Regions from separate parts of the Viridibacillus sp. FSL E2-0187 genome, predicted to be linked through region 3. Evidence: a T-box and tRNA genes for the amino acid it is inferred to sense, from the RefSeq annotation. Region 3 holds a T-box; the other regions hold tRNA genes.
The links. A T-box is a leader RNA that pairs with one kind of tRNA and senses whether it is charged. The one in region 3 lies ahead of thrS (threonine--tRNA ligase), so its partner is inferred to be a tRNA-Thr.
Positions count from the first base shown of each region.

Region 1: it has a tRNA-Thr gene. The T-box ahead of thrS (threonine--tRNA ligase) is inferred to sense a tRNA for this amino acid. The anticodon was not compared.
Region 2: it has a tRNA-Thr gene. The T-box ahead of thrS (threonine--tRNA ligase) is inferred to sense a tRNA for this amino acid. The anticodon was not compared.

Region 1 covers NZ_JBBOVG010000002.1:299,673-306,177, forward strand. The annotation lists rRNA gene MHH85_RS20635 (23S ribosomal RNA) at 1-1,990, shown strand, start outside; rRNA gene rrf (5S ribosomal RNA) at 2,053-2,168, shown strand; tRNA gene MHH85_RS20645 (tRNA-Asn) at 2,962-3,036, shown strand; tRNA gene MHH85_RS20650 (tRNA-Thr) at 3,050-3,122, shown strand; tRNA gene MHH85_RS20655 (tRNA-Glu) at 3,267-3,341, shown strand; tRNA gene MHH85_RS20660 (tRNA-Val) at 3,369-3,444, shown strand; tRNA gene MHH85_RS20665 (tRNA-Tyr) at 3,457-3,540, shown strand; tRNA gene MHH85_RS20670 (tRNA-Gln) at 3,572-3,646, shown strand; tRNA gene MHH85_RS20675 (tRNA-Lys) at 3,660-3,732, shown strand; gene rocF (arginase) at 4,034-4,939, shown strand; gene sigW (RNA polymerase sigma factor SigW) at 5,198-5,761, shown strand; gene MHH85_RS20690 (anti-sigma factor family protein) at 5,775-6,395, shown strand.
Region 2 covers NZ_JBBOVG010000002.1:292,624-299,128, forward strand. The annotation lists rRNA gene MHH85_RS20565 (23S ribosomal RNA) at 30-2,959, shown strand; rRNA gene rrf (5S ribosomal RNA) at 3,089-3,204, shown strand; tRNA gene MHH85_RS20575 (tRNA-Val) at 3,214-3,289, shown strand; tRNA gene MHH85_RS20580 (tRNA-Thr) at 3,305-3,380, shown strand; tRNA gene MHH85_RS20585 (tRNA-Lys) at 3,393-3,468, shown strand; tRNA gene MHH85_RS20590 (tRNA-Leu) at 3,488-3,572, shown strand; tRNA gene MHH85_RS20595 (tRNA-Gly) at 3,598-3,672, shown strand; tRNA gene MHH85_RS20600 (tRNA-Leu) at 3,679-3,767, shown strand; tRNA gene MHH85_RS20605 (tRNA-Arg) at 3,800-3,876, shown strand; tRNA gene MHH85_RS20610 (tRNA-Pro) at 3,881-3,957, shown strand; tRNA gene MHH85_RS20615 (tRNA-Ala) at 3,977-4,052, shown strand; rRNA gene MHH85_RS20620 (16S ribosomal RNA) at 4,200-5,752, shown strand; tRNA gene MHH85_RS20625 (tRNA-Ile) at 5,849-5,925, shown strand; tRNA gene MHH85_RS20630 (tRNA-Ala) at 5,938-6,013, shown strand; rRNA gene MHH85_RS20635 (23S ribosomal RNA) at 6,110-6,505, shown strand, end outside.
Region 3 covers NZ_JBBOVG010000001.1:590,899-597,403, reverse strand. The annotation lists gene MHH85_RS02855 (iron-containing alcohol dehydrogenase) at 232-1,422, opposite strand; gene thrS (threonine--tRNA ligase) at 1,663-3,597, opposite strand; T-box leader at 3,762-4,004, opposite strand; gene dnaI (primosomal protein DnaI) at 4,081-5,025, opposite strand; gene MHH85_RS02840 (replication initiation and membrane attachment family protein) at 5,012-6,439, opposite strand; gene nrdR (transcriptional regulator NrdR) at 6,463-6,505, opposite strand, start outside.

The DNA of each region.
Region 1 (6,505 bases), on a different contig from region 3:
ATTACCGAATTCAGACAAACTCCGAATGCCAGTGATTTATGCACGGGAGTCAGACTGCGAGTGATAAGATCCGTAGTCAAAAGGGAAACAGCCCAGACCACCAGCTAAGGTCCCAAAGTAATTGTTAAGTGGAAAAGGATGTGACGTTGCTTAGACAACCAGGATGTTGGCTCAGAAGCAGCCATCATTTAAAGAGTGCGTAATAGCTCACTGGTCGAGTGACGCTGCGCCGAAAATGTATCGGGGCTAAACAATTCACCGAAGCTGTGGATGGACATCTTAGATGTCCGTGGTAGGAGAGCGTTCTAAGTGCTGTGAAGTCAGACCGGAAGGACTGGTGGAGCGCTTAGAAGTGAGAATGCCGGTATGAGTAGCGAAAGACGGGTGAGAATCCCGTCCACCGAATGACTAAGGTTTCCTGAGGAAGGCTCGTCCGCTCAGGGTTAGTCGGGACCTAAGCCGAGGCCGATAGGCGTAGGCGATGGACAACAGGTTGATATTCCTGTACCACCTATTTACCATTTGAGCAATGGGGGGACGCAGTAGGATAGGGTAAGCATGCTGTTGGTTATGCATGTTCAAGCAGTGAGGCGTGAAATGAGGCAAATCCCATTTCTATAACGTTGAGCTGTGATGACGAGGACGTATGTCCGGAGTTCCTGATTTCACACTGCCAAGAAAAGCCTCTAGCGAGGTAAAAGGTGCCCGTACCGCAAACCGACACAGGTAGTCGAGGAGAGAATCCTAAGGTGTGCGAGAGAACTCTCGTTAAGGAACTCGGCAAAATGACCCCGTAACTTCGGGAGAAGGGGTGCTCTAGTAGGGTGAAAGCCCGAGAGAGCCGCAGTGAATAGGCCCAGGCGACTGTTTAGCAAAAACACAGGTCTCTGCAAAACCGTAAGGTGACGTATAGGGGCTGACGCCTGCCCGGTGCTGGAAGGTTAAGAGGAGTGCTTAGCGCAAGCGAAGGTGCGAATTGAAGCCCCAGTAAACGGCGGCCGTAACTATAACGGTCCTAAGGTAGCGAAATTCCTTGTCGGGTAAGTTCCGACCCGCACGAAAGGCGTAACGATCTGGGCACTGTCTCAACGAGAGACTCGGTGAAATTATAGTACCTGTGAAGATGCAGGTTACCCGCGACAGGACGGAAAGACCCCGTGGAGCTTTACTGTAGCCTGATATTGAATTTTGATACATCTTGTACAGGATAGGTAGGAGCCAGAGATTCCGGAGCGCCAGCTTCGGAGGAGGCGTTGGTGGGATACTACCCTAGATGTATTGAACTTCTAACCCATGCCCCTTAGCGGGGTAGGAGACAGTGTCAGGCGGGCAGTTTGACTGGGGCGGTCGCCTCCTAAAGAGTAACGGAGGCGCCCAAAGGTTCCCTCAGAATGGTTGGAAATCATTCGTAGAGTGTAAAGGCATAAGGGAGCTTGACTGCGAGACCTACAAGTCGAGCAGGGTCGAAAGACGGGCTTAGTGATCCGGTGGTTCCGCATGGAAGGGCCATCGCTCAACGGATAAAAGCTACCCCGGGGATAACAGGCTTATCTCCCCCAAGAGTCCACATCGACGGGGAGGTTTGGCACCTCGATGTCGGCTCATCGCATCCTGGGGCTGTAGTCGGTCCCAAGGGTTGGGCTGTTCGCCCATTAAAGCGGTACGCGAGCTGGGTTCAGAACGTCGTGAGACAGTTCGGTCCCTATCCGTCGTGGGCGTAGGAAATTTGAGAGGAGCTGTCCTTAGTACGAGAGGACCGGGATGGACACACCGCTGGTGTACCAGTTGTTCTGCCAAGGGCATCGCTGGGTAGCTATGTGTGGACGGGATAAGTGCTGAAAGCATCTAAGCATGAAGCCCCCCTCAAGATGAGATTTCCCATTACGCAAGTAAGTAAGATCCCTCAAAGACGATGAGGTAGATAGGTTCGAGGTGGAAGTGTGGCGACATACGGAGCTGACGAATACTAATAGATCGAGGACTTAACCAAATTTTACTTAACTAACTTCAATGTAATTTATCCAGTTTTGAGAGAACAAGTTCTCTAAATAGTCTAGTGATGATGGCAAAGAGGTCACACCCGTTCCCATGCCGAACACGGAAGTTAAGCTCTTTAGCGCCGATGGTAGTTGGGGGTTTCCCCCTGTGAGAGTAGGACGTTGCTAGGCACATTAAAGCACAGCTGATTTAATCAGTTGTGCTTTTTTATATAGAAAATAGTTATAATAAATGTGGAAATCAAGGGTTATATTATGACTATTGTATTTAAAGGTTATAACAATCGATATGGGGAGTTATTTGGCAAGTATTAATTCACTGAAGAACCGATGAAATTTCCTTAATCGTCATTAGTCTCATTTGAGTTGTGTAAAACGGAAATAGATTTGCATCCAATTATTGCAATTTATAATGGGGGAATAGTAAGCTTCTTTGTTTTGCATAATATATTGGGTGTAAAGCCATACTTAAATAACTCCAAAATAATTTTATTTGGCTCTTGATCAACTGATATCTGTATCTTAGAAAAGGTTATGCAAAAAGTATACTATCTCAATTATAGATGTATATTAAAAAAATATAACTTATTCAATAGTTCTAGCAGTTAATGTTGGAAAAATAGTTGCACTGGAATTTTAAAGGAAAGTGGAATTTGTGTATAAAGGCATAAGAATTCTAATTGAAAATAGTCCATCAATGGTTATGAGATTTTCATTGTAATAGCCTTTAGGAGCATAATTGATATATGTTGGTAGTCTTACATTAGATTCTGATTAAAACGCTTTAAAACGCTTAAATAGGGCTTTTATGATAGTTAGAGTTACTGTAATAAAATATAGGTATATTTAAGTGCAAAAAAATTAAAACTTTTTTCCTTAAATAGCTTGAAATGTTTTAATATGCTGTTATAATAATATTTGTGTTCCACAAAAGTAACATCTAAAGAAGCGATAATATTATTGTTCCGAAGTAGCTCAGTGGTAGAGCAATCGGCTGTTAACCGATCGGTCGTAGGTTCGAGTCCTACCTTCGGAGCCATTTTTTTGTCTATGCTTCCATAGCTCAGCAGGTAGAGTGCTTCCATGGTAAGGAAGAGGTCACCGGTTCGAGCCCGGTTGGAAGCTTTCTATTATTTATCAAGAAGTAGAAATATATTGAATTTTGTTTAGTAAGATGAAATTTTTAATATTTTTTAAATAAAGTATTGCTTTTTTATTTAAAGGATGTTAATATAATTCTTGTCCTGTTTTAAGCAGTACAGCATTAATGGCCCCTTGGTCAAGCGGTTAAGACACCGCCCTTTCACGGCGGTAACACGGGTTCGAATCCCGTAGGGGTCACCATTTTTAAAAATTATTTTAGATATCCATGGAGGATTAGCTCAGCTGGGAGAGCACCTGCCTTACAAGCAGGGGGTCGGCGGTTCGATCCCGTCATCCTCCACCATATTTTTTTGTCGGAGGGGTAGCGAAGAGGCTAAACGCGGCGGACTGTAAATCCGCTCCTTCGGGTTCGGCGGTTCGAATCCGTCCCCCTCCACCATTTTTTATATAAAACATTCATTATTCATTGTTGGGGTATAGCCAAGCGGTAAGGCAACGGATTTTGATTCCGTCATGCCCTGGTTCGAATCCAGGTACCCCAGCCATTTTTAATTTTATGAGCCATTAGCTCAGTTGGTAGAGCATCTGACTTTTAATCAGAGGGTCGTAGGTTCGAATCCTACATGGCTCACTTTCATATAAAATTTCAACCTCTTTCTACACTTTGTAGAAAGAGGTTTTTTGTAGTTAATAGTATAAAAAATAAGGGATACCCCCTATACTCTCTAAGGAGCATTTTTAGTAGAGTGCGTAACTTTGTACAACTACTGATAAATTCAATTTAAAGGATAGTGCATTATCTACTTTAGTTACAAAGTGGTTCTATATTTAAGTGTTTGATTTTTTGTATAAATATTCAGAATTTTGTGGGGTTGAGCCAACATGATTGTAGCATTTACAATATAGGTAATTCACAAAGGGGGAATAAAATAATGCATAAATTAAATATTTCATTAATAGGTGTACCAATGGATCTTGGTCAAACACGTCGTGGGGTTGATATGGGGCCAAGTGCAATCCGATATGCGGGCGCTGTAGAAAGATTAGAAGCAATGGGTTATGAAGTGATAGATGAGGGGGATATTCAGATTGGGGTATCTGAGCGTGAAGTATCAGCCGATACAAATTTACGAAATTTATCAGCTGTAACTGAAGCCAGTACAAATCTTGCGAATAAAGTACATGATGTCGTTTCACAAAATCACTTTCCACTTGTACTAGGTGGGGACCATAGTATTGCAATAGGTACACTTGCAGGACTATCAGATCATTATGAGAACCTAGGAGTTATTTGGTATGACGCGCATGCCGATTTGAATACAGGTGATACTTCACCATCGGGTAATATTCATGGTATGCCACTAGCTGTAAGTATTGGGCTCGGCCATGAAAAACTTGTAAACATTCGTGACTATGCTCCAAAAGTGAAACCTGAAAATATAGTTATTATTGGTGCTCGCTCGGTGGATCCAGGTGAACGTGAATTAATAAAAGAAAAAGGTATCAAAGTGTACACGATGCATGAAATTGACAGAGTGGGGATGACTAAAGTTATTCAAGATGCAATTATTTACTTAAGAGGAAAATGTGTTGATGGATTGCATTTGTCATTGGATCTAGATGGAATCGATCCGCTTTATACGCCGGGTGTTGGGACACCTGTTCTAGGCGGTATTACATATCGTGAGAGCCATTTAGCGATGGAGATGTTATATGAATCAGAAATGATTACCTCCGCTGAATTTGTAGAAGTAAATCCAATCCTAGATGAGAGAAACAAAACAGCAGATGTAGCAGTTGCTTTAATGGGATCGTTATTAGGCGAAAAATTAATGTAATGTAAAGGGACGGGAATACCCGTCCTTTTATAATTGCCGAAAAGTGTAGGGTTTTTGAAAAATGGGAACTTATTGATAAGTAATTAAGTCTTGAATAGAAGAGTTTATTATGAATTTGGATCATTTTTACTTACATATTTGTTATAATTATGGAAGGAAGGTTTTTTGTAGTTATAAAAAAACTTTCGAAAAAATGAAACTTACACTATAAGCGACTCGTATATAGAATAGCAGCCGCATGGGCGGAGGGAAATCACGATGGACGCATTAATCAACAAGAGAATAAAACAAGTGCTGAAAGGCGATCAAAGTGCGTATTCTGATATTGTGAGCCTCTACCAGCAAAAGCTGTACCAAGTTTGTTATCGCATGCTTGGCAATCGACATGAAGCGGAAGATATAGCGCAGGAGGCATTTGTTCGTGCGTATATTAATCTTCACACTTTTGATTTGAATCGAAAATTTTCGACTTGGCTGTACCGTATAGCGACGAATTTATGTATAGACCGTATAAGGAAGAAGAAACCGGACTATTACTTAGATGCGCAAGTTGCTGGAACGGACGGTCTAGATATGTATTCTCAAATTTCCTCCTCAGATAGGCTACCTGAGGAAGAAGTAGAAAGAATGGAGCTGCAGGAGCGAATTCAATATGAAATTAGCCAGTTGCCAGACAAATATCGAACAGTCATTGTCTTAAAGTATATAGAGGAATTGCCATTGCAGGAGATTAGCGAGATTTTGGATATGCCACTTGGGACAGTCAAAACTCGAATTCACAGAGGGCGTGAAGCTCTGAGAAAGCAATTAGGCAATCTGTAGGAGGGATTTCACTATGAATGCGTGTCCAAAACATATTGGTGAATACATGCATGAATATTTAGATGGTGATATTAGTCGTGAACATGAAATCGAGCTAAAAGCACATTTGCAAAGCTGTGATAACTGTCGACAACATATGCAGGAGCTAAATAGCACAATTGCCTTTGTCAAAAGTGCTGCCGTCGTTTCAGTACCTCTGGATTTCAAGCAAAACGTTATGATTCGTCTACCTAAAGGAAGATCAGGAGCCGGTGTCCAAAGATGGCTACGTCGTCATCCTATATTCGTTGCAGCAGCAATGTTTTGTATTTTAATGAGCGCCTCACTTCTTACAGGCTTTAATGATAATAAGGAATTTTCTGTGACCAAACAGCCAAACTTAGTTGTAGAGGGGCAAACAGTCATCGTACCTGAAGGGAAGACTGTGACAGGTGATATCGTAGTCAAGAATGGAGATATCCTTGTAGAAGGTTCGGTAGATGGTAATATCACTGTAATTAATGGTCAATATATGGCTTCAACAGCAAATGTCACAGGTCAAATAGATGAGATTAATCAAGCATTTGAATGGCTTTGGTATAAAATTAAAAATGGTGGAAAAGAAATACTTTCATTTTTAGGCAAAAACGAATAGAACAAATGAAAAAGTCTACTGTTTGAGGTAGACTTTTCTGTTTCATCTCAGCAAGTAAAGTAAGAGTTGTGCTATACTGAACACATATGCACTCGCTAGAAAAGTGGGGG
Region 2 (6,505 bases), on a different contig from region 3:
AGTTTTTTAGGCTTAATAACTAACTTTTAGGTTAAGTTATTAAGGGCGCATGGCGGATGCCTTGGCACTAGGAGCCGAAGAAGGACGGCACTAACACCGATATGCTTCGGGGAGCTGTAAGTGAGCTTTGATCCGGAGATTTCCGAATGGGGGAACCCACTGTTCGTAATGGAGCAGTATCTTGACGTGAATACATAGCGTCTTGATGGCAGACCCAGGGAACTGAAACATCTAAGTACCTGGAGGAAGAGAAAGAAAAATCGATTCCCTGAGTAGCGGCGAGCGAAACGGGAATAGCCCAAACCAAGAGGCTTGCCTCTTGGGGTTGTAGGACACTCTATATGGAGTTACAAAGGAATGAGTTAAACGAAGCGGTCTGGAAAGGCCCGCCAGAGCAGGTAACAGCCCTGTAGTTGAAAGTTCATTCTCTCTTGAGTGTATCCTGAGTACGGCGGAACACGTGAAATTCCGTCGGAATCTGGGAGGACCATCTCCCAAGGCTAAATACTACCTAGTGACCGATAGTGAACCAGTACCGTGAGGGAAAGGTGAAAAGCACCCCGGAAGGGGAGTGAAATAGATCCTGAAACCATGTGCCTACAAGTAGTTAGAGCCCGTTAATGGGTGATAGCGTGCCTTTTGTAGAATGAACCGGCGAGTTACGATTACATGCGAGGTTAAGTTTTAGAAGACGGAGCCGTAGCGAAAGCGAGTCTGAATAGGGCGAATGAGTATGTGGTTGTAGACCCGAAACCAGGTGATCTACCCATGTCCAGGGTGAAGGTAAGGTAACACTTACTGGAGGCCCGAACCCACGTACGTTGAAAAGTGCGGGGATGAGGTGTGGGTAGCGGAGAAATTCCAATCGAACCTGGAGATAGCTGGTTCTCTCCGAAATAGCTTTAGGGCTAGCCTCGTGATAGAGAATCCTGGAGGTAGAGCACTGTTTGAACTAGGGGTCCATCCCGGATTACCGAATTCAGACAAACTCCGAATGCCAGTGATTTATGCACGGGAGTCAGACTGCGAGTGATAAGATCCGTAGTCAAAAGGGAAACAGCCCAGACCACCAGCTAAGGTCCCAAAGTAATTGTTAAGTGGAAAAGGATGTGACGTTGCTTAGACAACCAGGATGTTGGCTCAGAAGCAGCCATCATTTAAAGAGTGCGTAATAGCTCACTGGTCGAGTGACGCTGCGCCGAAAATGTATCGGGGCTAAACAATTCACCGAAGCTGTGGATGGACATCTTAGATGTCCGTGGTAGGAGAGCGTTCTAAGTGCTGTGAAGTCAGACCGGAAGGACTGGTGGAGCGCTTAGAAGTGAGAATGCCGGTATGAGTAGCGAAAGACGGGTGAGAATCCCGTCCACCGAATGACTAAGGTTTCCTGAGGAAGGCTCGTCCGCTCAGGGTTAGTCGGGACCTAAGCCGAGGCCGATAGGCGTAGGCGATGGACAACAGGTTGATATTCCTGTACCACCTATTTACCATTTGAGCAATGGGGGGACGCAGTAGGATAGGGTAAGCATGCTGTTGGTTATGCATGTTCAAGCAGTGAGGCGTGAAATGAGGCAAATCCCATTTCTATAACGTTGAGCTGTGATGACGAGGACGTATGTCCGGAGTTCCTGATTTCACACTGCCAAGAAAAGCCTCTAGCGAGGTAAAAGGTGCCCGTACCGCAAACCGACACAGGTAGTCGAGGAGAGAATCCTAAGGTGTGCGAGAGAACTCTCGTTAAGGAACTCGGCAAAATGACCCCGTAACTTCGGGAGAAGGGGTGCTCTAGTAGGGTGAAAGCCCGAGAGAGCCGCAGTGAATAGGCCCAGGCGACTGTTTAGCAAAAACACAGGTCTCTGCAAAACCGTAAGGTGACGTATAGGGGCTGACGCCTGCCCGGTGCTGGAAGGTTAAGAGGAGTGCTTAGCGCAAGCGAAGGTGCGAATTGAAGCCCCAGTAAACGGCGGCCGTAACTATAACGGTCCTAAGGTAGCGAAATTCCTTGTCGGGTAAGTTCCGACCCGCACGAAAGGCGTAACGATCTGGGCACTGTCTCAACGAGAGACTCGGTGAAATTATAGTACCTGTGAAGATGCAGGTTACCCGCGACAGGACGGAAAGACCCCGTGGAGCTTTACTGTAGCCTGATATTGAATTTTGATACATCTTGTACAGGATAGGTAGGAGCCAGAGATTCCGGAGCGCCAGCTTCGGAGGAGGCGTTGGTGGGATACTACCCTAGATGTATTGAACTTCTAACCCATGCCCCTTAGCGGGGTAGGAGACAGTGTCAGGCGGGCAGTTTGACTGGGGCGGTCGCCTCCTAAAGAGTAACGGAGGCGCCCAAAGGTTCCCTCAGAATGGTTGGAAATCATTCGTAGAGTGTAAAGGCATAAGGGAGCTTGACTGCGAGACCTACAAGTCGAGCAGGGTCGAAAGACGGGCTTAGTGATCCGGTGGTTCCGCATGGAAGGGCCATCGCTCAACGGATAAAAGCTACCCCGGGGATAACAGGCTTATCTCCCCCAAGAGTCCACATCGACGGGGAGGTTTGGCACCTCGATGTCGGCTCATCGCATCCTGGGGCTGTAGTCGGTCCCAAGGGTTGGGCTGTTCGCCCATTAAAGCGGTACGCGAGCTGGGTTCAGAACGTCGTGAGACAGTTCGGTCCCTATCCGTCGTGGGCGTAGGAAATTTGAGAGGAGCTGTCCTTAGTACGAGAGGACCGGGATGGACACACCGCTGGTGTACCAGTTGTTCTGCCAAGGGCATCGCTGGGTAGCTATGTGTGGACGGGATAAGTGCTGAAAGCATCTAAGCATGAAGCCCCCCTCAAGATGAGATTTCCCATTACGCAAGTAAGTAAGATCCCTCAAAGACGATGAGGTAGATAGGTTCGAGGTGGAAGTGTGGCGACATACGGAGCTGACGAATACTAATAGATCGAGGACTTAACCAAATTTTACTTAACTAACTTCAATGTAATTTATCCAGTTTTGAGAGAACAAGAAAAACTTTTTAAAAAAGTTAAAAAAACACTTGCTTTTAAAGAAGCGAAGTGATATAATAATTCTTGTCTTAAAAATAGTCTAGTGACGATAGCAAAGAGGTCACACCCGTTCCCATGCCGAACACGGAAGTTAAGCTCTTTAGCGCCGATGGTAGTTGGGGGTTTCCCCCTGTGAGAGTAGGACGTTGCTAGGCGAACAATATGGAGGATTAGCTCAGCTGGGAGAGCACCTGCCTTACAAGCAGGGGGTCGGCGGTTCGATCCCGTCATCCTCCACCATTTTTAATAAACATTGCCGGTGTAGCTCAGTTGGTAGAGCAACTGACTTGTAATCAGTAGGTCGAGGGTTCGACTCCTTTCGCCGGCACCATTCATTTCATATGAGCCATTAGCTCAGTTGGTAGAGCATCTGACTTTTAATCAGAGGGTCGTAGGTTCGAATCCTACATGGCTCACCATTTTAAAAAAACATTATATGCGGGTGTGGCGGAACTGGCAGACGCACTAGACTTAGGATCTAGCGCCGCAAGGCGTGGGGGTTCGACTCCCTTCACCCGCACCATAATTTTTAAGTTTATCAGCATATTGCGGAAGTAGTTCAGTGGTAGAACACCACCTTGCCAAGGTGGGGGTCGCGAGTTCGAACCTCGTCTTCCGCTCCAAAATATGCCGGGGTGGCGGAACTGGCAGACGCACAGGACTTAAAATCCTGCGGTAGGTGACTACCGTACCGGTTCGATTCCGGTCCTCGGCACCATTTCTTTTAATTTAATACAAGTGATAATATATGCGCCCGTAGCTCAATTGGATAGAGCGTCTGACTACGGATCAGAAGGTTGTGGATTCGACTTCTGCCGGGCGCGCCATTAACGGGAAGTAGCTCAGCTTGGTAGAGCACTTGGTTTGGGACCAAGGGGTCGCAGGTTCGAATCCTGTCTTCCCGACCATTATTACTTATACCCACACGGGGCCTTAGCTCAGCTGGGAGAGCGCCTGCCTTGCACGCAGGAGGTCAGCGGTTCGATCCCGCTAGGCTCCACCATATATATCTTATGAACCTTGAAAACTGAACATGCAAGACGTTAATCAATAAATGTTTTTGAACATCAACTCTGTTGGTGGATCAAAACAAAAATAGATATCATCTTTGGATGATACGCTAGCAAAGCTAATGAGCTTTCAAACTACTTTTATGGAGAGTTTGATCCTGGCTCAGGACGAACGCTGGCGGCGTGCCTAATACATGCAAGTCGAGCGAATGATGAAGAAGCTTGCTTCTTCTGATTTAGCGGCGGACGGGTGAGTAACACGTGGGCAACCTACCTAGTAGATTGGGATAACTCCGGGAAACCGGGGCTAATACCGAATAATCCATTTTGTCACATGGCAAAATGCTGAAAGGCGGTTTCGGCTGTCACTACTAGATGGGCCCGCGGTGCATTAGCTAGTTGGTGGGGTAATGGCCTACCAAGGCAACGATGCATAGCCGACCTGAGAGGGTGATCGGCCACATTGGGACTGAGACACGGCCCAAACTCCTACGGGAGGCAGCAGTAGGGAATCTTCCACAATGGACGAAAGTCTGATGGAGCAACGCCGCGTGAGTGATGAAGGTTTTCGGATCGTAAAACTCTGTTGTAAGGGAAGAACAAGTACGTTAGTAACTGAACGTACCTTGACGGTACCTTATTAGAAAGCCACGGCTAACTACGTGCCAGCAGCCGCGGTAATACGTAGGTGGCAAGCGTTGTCCGGATTTATTGGGCGTAAAGCGCGCGCAGGTGGTTTCTTAAGTCTGATGTGAAAGCCCACGGCTCAACCGTGGAGGGTCATTGGAAACTGGGAGACTTGAGTGCAGAAGAGGAAAGTGGAATTCCAAGTGTAGCGGTGAAATGCGTAGAGATTTGGAGGAACACCAGTGGCGAAGGCGACTTTCTGGTCTGTAACTGACACTGAGGCGCGAAAGCGTGGGGAGCAAACAGGATTAGATACCCTGGTAGTCCACGCCGTAAACGATGAGTGCTAAGTGTTAGGGGGTTTCCGCCCCTTAGTGCTGCAGCTAACGCATTAAGCACTCCGCCTGGGGAGTACGGCCGCAAGGTTGAAACTCAAAGGAATTGACGGGGGCCCGCACAAGCGGTGGAGCATGTGGTTTAATTCGAAGCAACGCGAAGAACCTTACCAGGTCTTGACATCCCAATGACCGCTCTAGAGATAGAGTTTTCCCTTCGGGGACATTGGTGACAGGTGGTGCATGGTTGTCGTCAGCTCGTGTCGTGAGATGTTGGGTTAAGTCCCGCAACGAGCGCAACCCTTGATCTTAGTTGCCATCATTTAGTTGGGCACTCTAAGGTGACTGCCGGTGACAAACCGGAGGAAGGTGGGGATGACGTCAAATCATCATGCCCCTTATGACCTGGGCTACACACGTGCTACAATGGACGATACAAAGAGTCGCTAACTCGCGAGGGTATGCTAATCTCATAAAATCGTTCTCAGTTCGGATTGTAGGCTGCAACTCGCCTACATGAAGCCGGAATCGCTAGTAATCGTGGATCAGCATGCCACGGTGAATACGTTCCCGGGCCTTGTACACACCGCCCGTCACACCACGAGAGTTTGTAACACCCGAAGTCGGTGAGGTAACCTTTATGGGGCCAGCCGCCGAAGGTGGGATAGATGATTGGGGTGAAGTCGTAACAAGGTAGCCGTATCGGAAGGTGCGGCTGGATCACCTCCTTTCTAAGGATAATTACGGAAACAGATCTTGGATCTGTCGATTAACGTCTTGCGTTCAGTTTTGAAGGTTTATAAAAACCTTATATTTTTCCGAAAAAGGGGCCTATAGCTCAGCTGGTTAGAGCGCACGCCTGATAAGCGTGAGGTCGATGGTTCGAGTCCATTTAGGCCCACCATTTTTCTTTTTTGGGGCCTTAGCTCAGCTGGGAGAGCGCCTGCCTTGCACGCAGGAGGTCAGCGGTTCGATCCCGCTAGGCTCCACCAATATTGTTCTTTGAAAACTGGATAAAACGACATTGAAGCAAATTAAGTAACACATTTTTTATTATTAAGTTTTTTAGGCTTAATAACTAACTTTTAGGTTAAGTTATTAAGGGCGCATGGCGGATGCCTTGGCACTAGGAGCCGAAGAAGGACGGCACTAACACCGATATGCTTCGGGGAGCTGTAAGTGAGCTTTGATCCGGAGATTTCCGAATGGGGGAACCCACTGTTCGTAATGGAGCAGTATCTTGACGTGAATACATAGCGTCTTGATGGCAGACCCAGGGAACTGAAACATCTAAGTACCTGGAGGAAGAGAAAGAAAAATCGATTCCCTGAGTAGCGGCGAGCGAAACGGGAATAGCCCAAACCAAGAGGCTTGCCTCTTGGGGTTGTAGGACACTCTATATGGAGTTACAAAGGAATGAGTTAAACGAAGCGGTCTGGAAAGGCCCGCCAGAGCAGGTAACAGCCCTGTAGTTGAAAGTTCAT
Region 3 (6,505 bases):
TATGTACACGCCTAAATGCGTGATCCGTTCTATCATGTAACCTGTAAACATCATCTGATGAGTCAAACAGGTGAGAAGCGGGCAGCCTCTTCTTCAACCACAAACTTTGTATTCATTAACCTTTCTAAATTTATCATGTCTATTCGCTAATGTCAATGATTTTACTCGACGTTTTTCAAAAGAAAAAGTATTTACGCTTAAATTAGCGTAAATACTTTAAATTAACTCATATTAACTATTCACTAAAACCTGTTCTTTAACTGGGAATTTGCATGCATTACGAATAATTTCTTGGACTTGGTCTAATGTTGGTTTACGTGGATTCGATGCGGCGCAAACATCTAACATTGCATTTTTTGCTAATGTTTCGATGTCCTCATCCTTCGCACCAAGTTCCGCAAAACCAGCTGGAATACCTAAGTCTTTTGATAAACGCTCAATCGCAGCAATAGCAAGATCTGCTGCATCACGTTGGCTTAAGCCTTCTACGTTTTCTCCTAAGTGTTTAGCAATTTCCGCAAAACGGTCTACTTTTGCCACTAGGTTGAAACGACATACATGTGGCAGTAAAATCGCATTACAAACACCGTGCGGTAGATCATAGAAACCTCCGAATTGGTGTGCAATCGCGTGAACATAGCCAAGTAAGCCATTGTTAAATGCCATACCTGCTAAAAATTGTGCATAAACCATTTGTTCACGAGCTTCCATGTCTTCACCGTTTGCTACAGCACGTGGTAAATATTCTACTACTAACTGCATCGTCTTCACTGCACATGCATCTGTAATTGGTGTAGCTGAAGTTGATACAAAGGATTCAATCGCATGTGTTAGTGCATCAAGACCAGTAGCCGCAGTTAATTGTGGAGGCATACCAACCATTAACTCGGGATCATTAATCGATGCCAGTGCAGTAACATGCTTATCGACAATCGCCATTTTCACTTTTCTTGTAGTGTCAGTAATAATGGTGAACTTCGTCATTTCGCTTGCCGTTCCAGCAGTTGTATTAACAGCAATAAATGTTGGTAAAGGGTTACTTGATAAATTAACACCTTCATAATCCGAAATTTTACCACCATTAGTTGCTACAATACCAATGCCTTTAGCCGCATCATGTGCACTTCCGCCACCTAATGACACAATCGCATCACAGCGTTCGTTTTGGTATACTTCCAATCCTTCTGCTACATTAATATCCGTTGGGTTTGGTACGACTTTAGGGAAAATTGCTACATCCACACCAGCGTCACGAATAATTGTTGCTAATGTTTCGGATAAACCTAATTTGTGTAATCCTTCATCAGTTACAAGAAGTGCTTTTTTTACGTTGTAGCCCTTTAAACGACTACCTACTTCTTGAATTGTCCCAGCTCCAAATAAATTAATAGACGGCATATTAAATTCGCTTTGTACACCCATGGATAAATTCCTCCTCAGACTCAAATGGTTTGTAATTACTTGCAATAACTACTTTTCTAGTATCATCTATACATCAAGTATTCTCAACTTCTAATTTTGACATATTTTGTATTTAAAAGAGGAAATAACGTAACCCAAAGCAAAGGTTTTATCAGAAAATAGCAGATGATATTTCGTAGGATTAAGAGCATACAAAAAGGTGACTGGACATTAATGTCCAGTCACCTTTTTAGATATTACTTATTCAAAAGAAACGTCAGCTTTTAAATTCGCTAAGAAATCTTCAATCGCAATGCTTTCTGAATCTTGAGAGCCATAGCGACGTACGTTTACACTACCTGCTTCTAGTTCTTTATCACCTAATACAAGCATGTAAGGAATTTTCTTCATTTGTGCTTCACGGATTTTGTAGCCAAGTTTTTCTTCACGATCATCCATTTCAACACGGAAGCCTGCTGCTTGAAGTTTTTCTTCTACTTGTTTTGCATAGTCAAAGTGAACTTCGTTTGATACAGGGATGATTTCTACTTGTACTGGCGCTAACCAAGTTGGGAATGCACCTTTATATTCTTCAATTAAGAAAGCAACAAAACGTTCCATTGTTGATACAACACCACGGTGGATAACAACTGGACGATGTGGTTTACCATCTTCACCAACATAGCTTAGGTCGAAGCGTTCTGGTAATAAGAAGTCAAGTTGAACTGTTGATAAAGTCTCTTCTTTACCAATTGCAGTTTTTACTTGTACATCAAGTTTTGGACCATAAAATGCTGCTTCGCCTTCTGCTTCGAAGTAGTCTAGGCCTAGCTCATCCATTGCTTCTTTTAGCATGCCTTGTGCTTTTTCCCACATTGCATCATCATCGAAGTATTTTTCAGTATCAGCTGGGTCACGGTATGACAGACGGAATGAGTAATCATTTAAATCGAAGTCTTTATAAACACCAAGTACTAATTCTACTACGCGTTTAAATTCTTCTTTAATTTGATCTGGTCGAACGAAAATATGCGCATCATTTAGAGTCATACCACGGACACGTTGAAGTCCTGATACAGCACCAGACATTTCGTAACGGTGCATTGTACCAAGTTCAGCGATACGTAATGGTAGGTTACGGTAAGAGTGCATTGACGATTTGTAAACCATCATATGGTGTGGACAGTTCATTGGGCGTAAAACAAATGTTTCGTTATCCACTTCCATTGGTGGGAACATATCATCTTGATAGTGTGCCCAGTGACCTGAAGTTTCATAAAGTTCTTTAGAACCTAAAACCGGAGTGTATACATGTTTGTAACCAAGTGATATTTCTTTGTCTACGATATAACGTTCAATTGTGCGACGGATTGTTGCACCGTTTGGCAACCATAATGGTAAGCCTTGACCGACTTTTTGAGATGATGTGAATAATTCAAGTTCTTTACCAATTTTACGGTGATCACGCTCTTTTGCTTCTTCTAACATCTGAAGATGCGCTTTTAAATCATCTTTTGTAAAGAAGGCTGTTCCGTAAATACGTTGTAGCATTTTGTTATCTGAGTTACCTCTCCAGTATGCACCAGCGATTGATAACAATTTAAATTCTTTAATTTTACCTGTAGATGGTACGTGTACACCTCGGCAAAGGTCAAAGAAATCGCCTTGTTCATAGATTGACACTTGCTCATCTGCAGGAATAGCTTCGATAAGCTCTAATTTATATTCATCATCAATTGCAGTGAAGCGTTCGATTGCTTCAGCACGTGAAATGTCTTGGCGAGTGATGACGATGTTTTCAGAAACGATTTTCTTCATTTCTTTTTCTATTTTCGGAAGATCATCTGCAGTAATTGGTTCTGGTGAGTCGATATCGTAGTAGAAACCACCTTCAATTACTGGACCTACTCCAAGTTTTACACCTGGGAACAAACGCTTAACAGCTTGCGCTAAAAGGTGGGCTGTAGAGTGACGCATTACTTCTAATGCCTCAGCATCAGAAGGTGTTACGATTGCAATGTCACCGTCTTCTTCTAAAGGTGTTGTTAAATCTACTAAATGTCCGTTGAATTTACCAACGATTGCTTTTTTACGAAGTCCCGGGCTAATTGATTGTGCAATTTCTTCAGTTGTTGTACCTTTTGCAAATTCCTTTACTGCGCCATCTGGGAATTTTAAATTAATCATGTCTGCCATTTTGTAATCTCCTTTTAATTTTATTTATTTTAGCCTTACGAGAGGTATAGGTCCGCATGTTGCAGGATTCGTAGTCGTTGCCACAAGACGTGGCGTATTTAGACTGCTTTCCTTAAAACAGGCCACTTCAGCATTTAGATAAAAACGCAAAAAAGCCCCATCCCAAAAGGGACGAGGCTGTATTCTCGTGGTTCCACCCTTCTTCCTTCTACTGCCCGCACTTAAAAGAATGCAGGTATAGACGAAGCTCTCGATCGGCTAACGGGCCGTTACCGTCGACAATTACTAGTACATTCACTGTCGCTGCTCCAAGGGGGTAAATGATTTGCCGTACTAAGAAGCTTCCAGCCTAGGCTTCTCTCTCTAAAAGTCGTACAAAAAATTGTTGTCCTTTTCAAAGCATTTTTTTATATTATGACTGAAAGTATACGCTCGATTAAGTTTAAAATCAAGTAGGAAAAAAAGTCCTTCAAAAAGATGTAACTATTTCTGATCTCTTCGGTTTTGCCCACTCATTCGAATTGGCGTCGTCACTGCTTTAATACGCTCCATAATTCGTGAAGCTTTTAACATATCACGATCACCTTTTTGGTTATAAGCTAAATGGTCTTCTAATTCATCATAACCAAGATTCGATGTGATAAATGTCGGCAATTGCTCAGCCATTCGATAATGAAAGATCGTTCCTAAAATTTCGTCACGTGTCCAACTCGACAACGTTTCTGCTCCTAAATCATCTAGCATTAACACAGGTGCCTTTTTCACAAAATCGATTTTCTCTTGTAAAGATTGATCTTGGATTGAACCTTTCATTTCACGTAAAAATTCAGGAACAAATACTACAACCGATTTGATTTGTAAAGTCGCCAATTCATTGGCAATAGCCCCTAATACAAAAGATTTACCGACACCAAATTCACCGTATAAATAAAAACCTTTTTGAGGAAGTTCACCCGTTTCTTTAAATTCACGAACGAAATCTGCTGCTCTATTGGCGATATTTACACGTGAATGGTCATCAATCATTAAATCTTTGATTGTTGCTCTTAACACGTCTTTTGGCATATGCATACTCGAAATCATAGAGGCCGCTTTACGACGCTCATCATCCATGCGTTTTTGTTGGCACGGTGTATACTCAACTTCTATTGATTCGCGGATAATAGTCAACTTCGGGATAAATCCCTTTAATGCATTTTGACATTTCACAACGGATGGGCATGAATCACAATCATGTTGTTGACCTGTATATTCATATAGTTTAACGAGACCACGGTCTACCATATCTTTATTTACTTCTTGATCATTGTCAGCTAGAAATTGCTGGACACCTTTATTTTCAAGAATTTCTCGCTTCATTTGCTCGTATCGTTCTTGAAAAGTTTGTGAATCCATCACTTTTCTAAGTTGATTATTAATCGGTTCCATGTGAATCCACCTGCCCTTCTTCTATTCCTAGTTTTTCTAGAATTTTACGTCTTTCTTCTTCAAAATCAGTCTCATTCTTAACTACTTCTTTTGAAGTTTCTGTTACAGTATCTTCATTCTGAGGTTTCTTTTCTTTATTTTTCTTAAACCAGTCAGGTACTTTTTCTTCTCGCCCACCGCTGTAGCGTTTTTTCGTTGCAGGTTTTTGCTCAGCTGTTTTCCATTCCATATACTGCTTATGCTCTTTACGCGCTAAGTCCATTGCTTCTTTCGTCGTTTTCACACCTTTTCGAATCCAATGTGAGGCAATCTTTTCGACATAGTTTTTAGTTAGCTTCATGTCGGTACGTAAAAGAACATACTGAAGTAATGCATTTACAACACCAATTGGCATTTGATATTGCAGGACAAGATTTTGAGCAAGCTGAATGTCTGCAGGAATTGGTTCTTTCCCATCTGCGATATCACGCAAGACATCAATTGGAGCAGTTGTTTCTAGGTAATGAATCAATAACTCTTCCTTCGTCTGCAAAGCTTGTTCTTTTGTATTCTTTTTCTCTGCTTCATTAACTGCTGTTTGGAACGCTTGTTGCATAGCAGGTGGTTCTGTTGAAACAGTCAATTTGTAATAATCAGCTGCCGATTTCTTTAATCTTGACTCCGTTAAAGTCATATGATCATCTAGCGCAAGCATAACAACTTTTTGCATATCTAACGGTGTTAAATGATATAAAAAAGCTAACTTTGCAATTGTTGCATTCGCTTCAGCAGTAAGAGCTGAAGATGGTACAAGTTGTTCTGACAATCCAGCTCTAAGTAAAGAAAAGTCGAAATCCTCGTAGTTAAATGGTAGTTCTTTAGGTTTCTCTTTTTCCTTTACTGTCTGCTCATTCTCAAAGGATGGTAAATGATGCTGCACAGGACGATAAACATCTGTAAATGTTCTTGACACTTCCTGATAGCCATCATTTGATGGACCCTTCTGAACGAATCGTTGGCGCAATTGTCTATAGGCTTGTTCACCAATTTTGCTAAATAAAAACATGGATAATAAGGGATCATTAAAAAAAGCTGATGCTTCTAAAGGAGGCATCACGTCGTACATAAATGAGCGTACATCCTCGGAATCTTTACGCCAAGTACGCATTAAACCAATAGCTTCTAATGCGATGCGCGACTCGAAAATCTTTGCGATCGGCATATCAAGTGAGTTCATTAAATGGTAATGTGATAATTCAGCTTCAGTCGTACTTTCCCCTTCAGCCCAAAGCATAAAGTACAAGCTAATGGGTTCAGCACCTATTAACGGCTGGTATAGCAACGTAATAAGCTGGCGATCGTAACTAGATACGGGAAATGGCATTCGAATGGACAATCGATCAACGGGCTGTAGTTCTTTATATAAATGCACCACGATCACCGTCCTCCATATCGCATTTATTTGTCATCGGATTGTCTTTCTATTAATTCTTTTAATTCA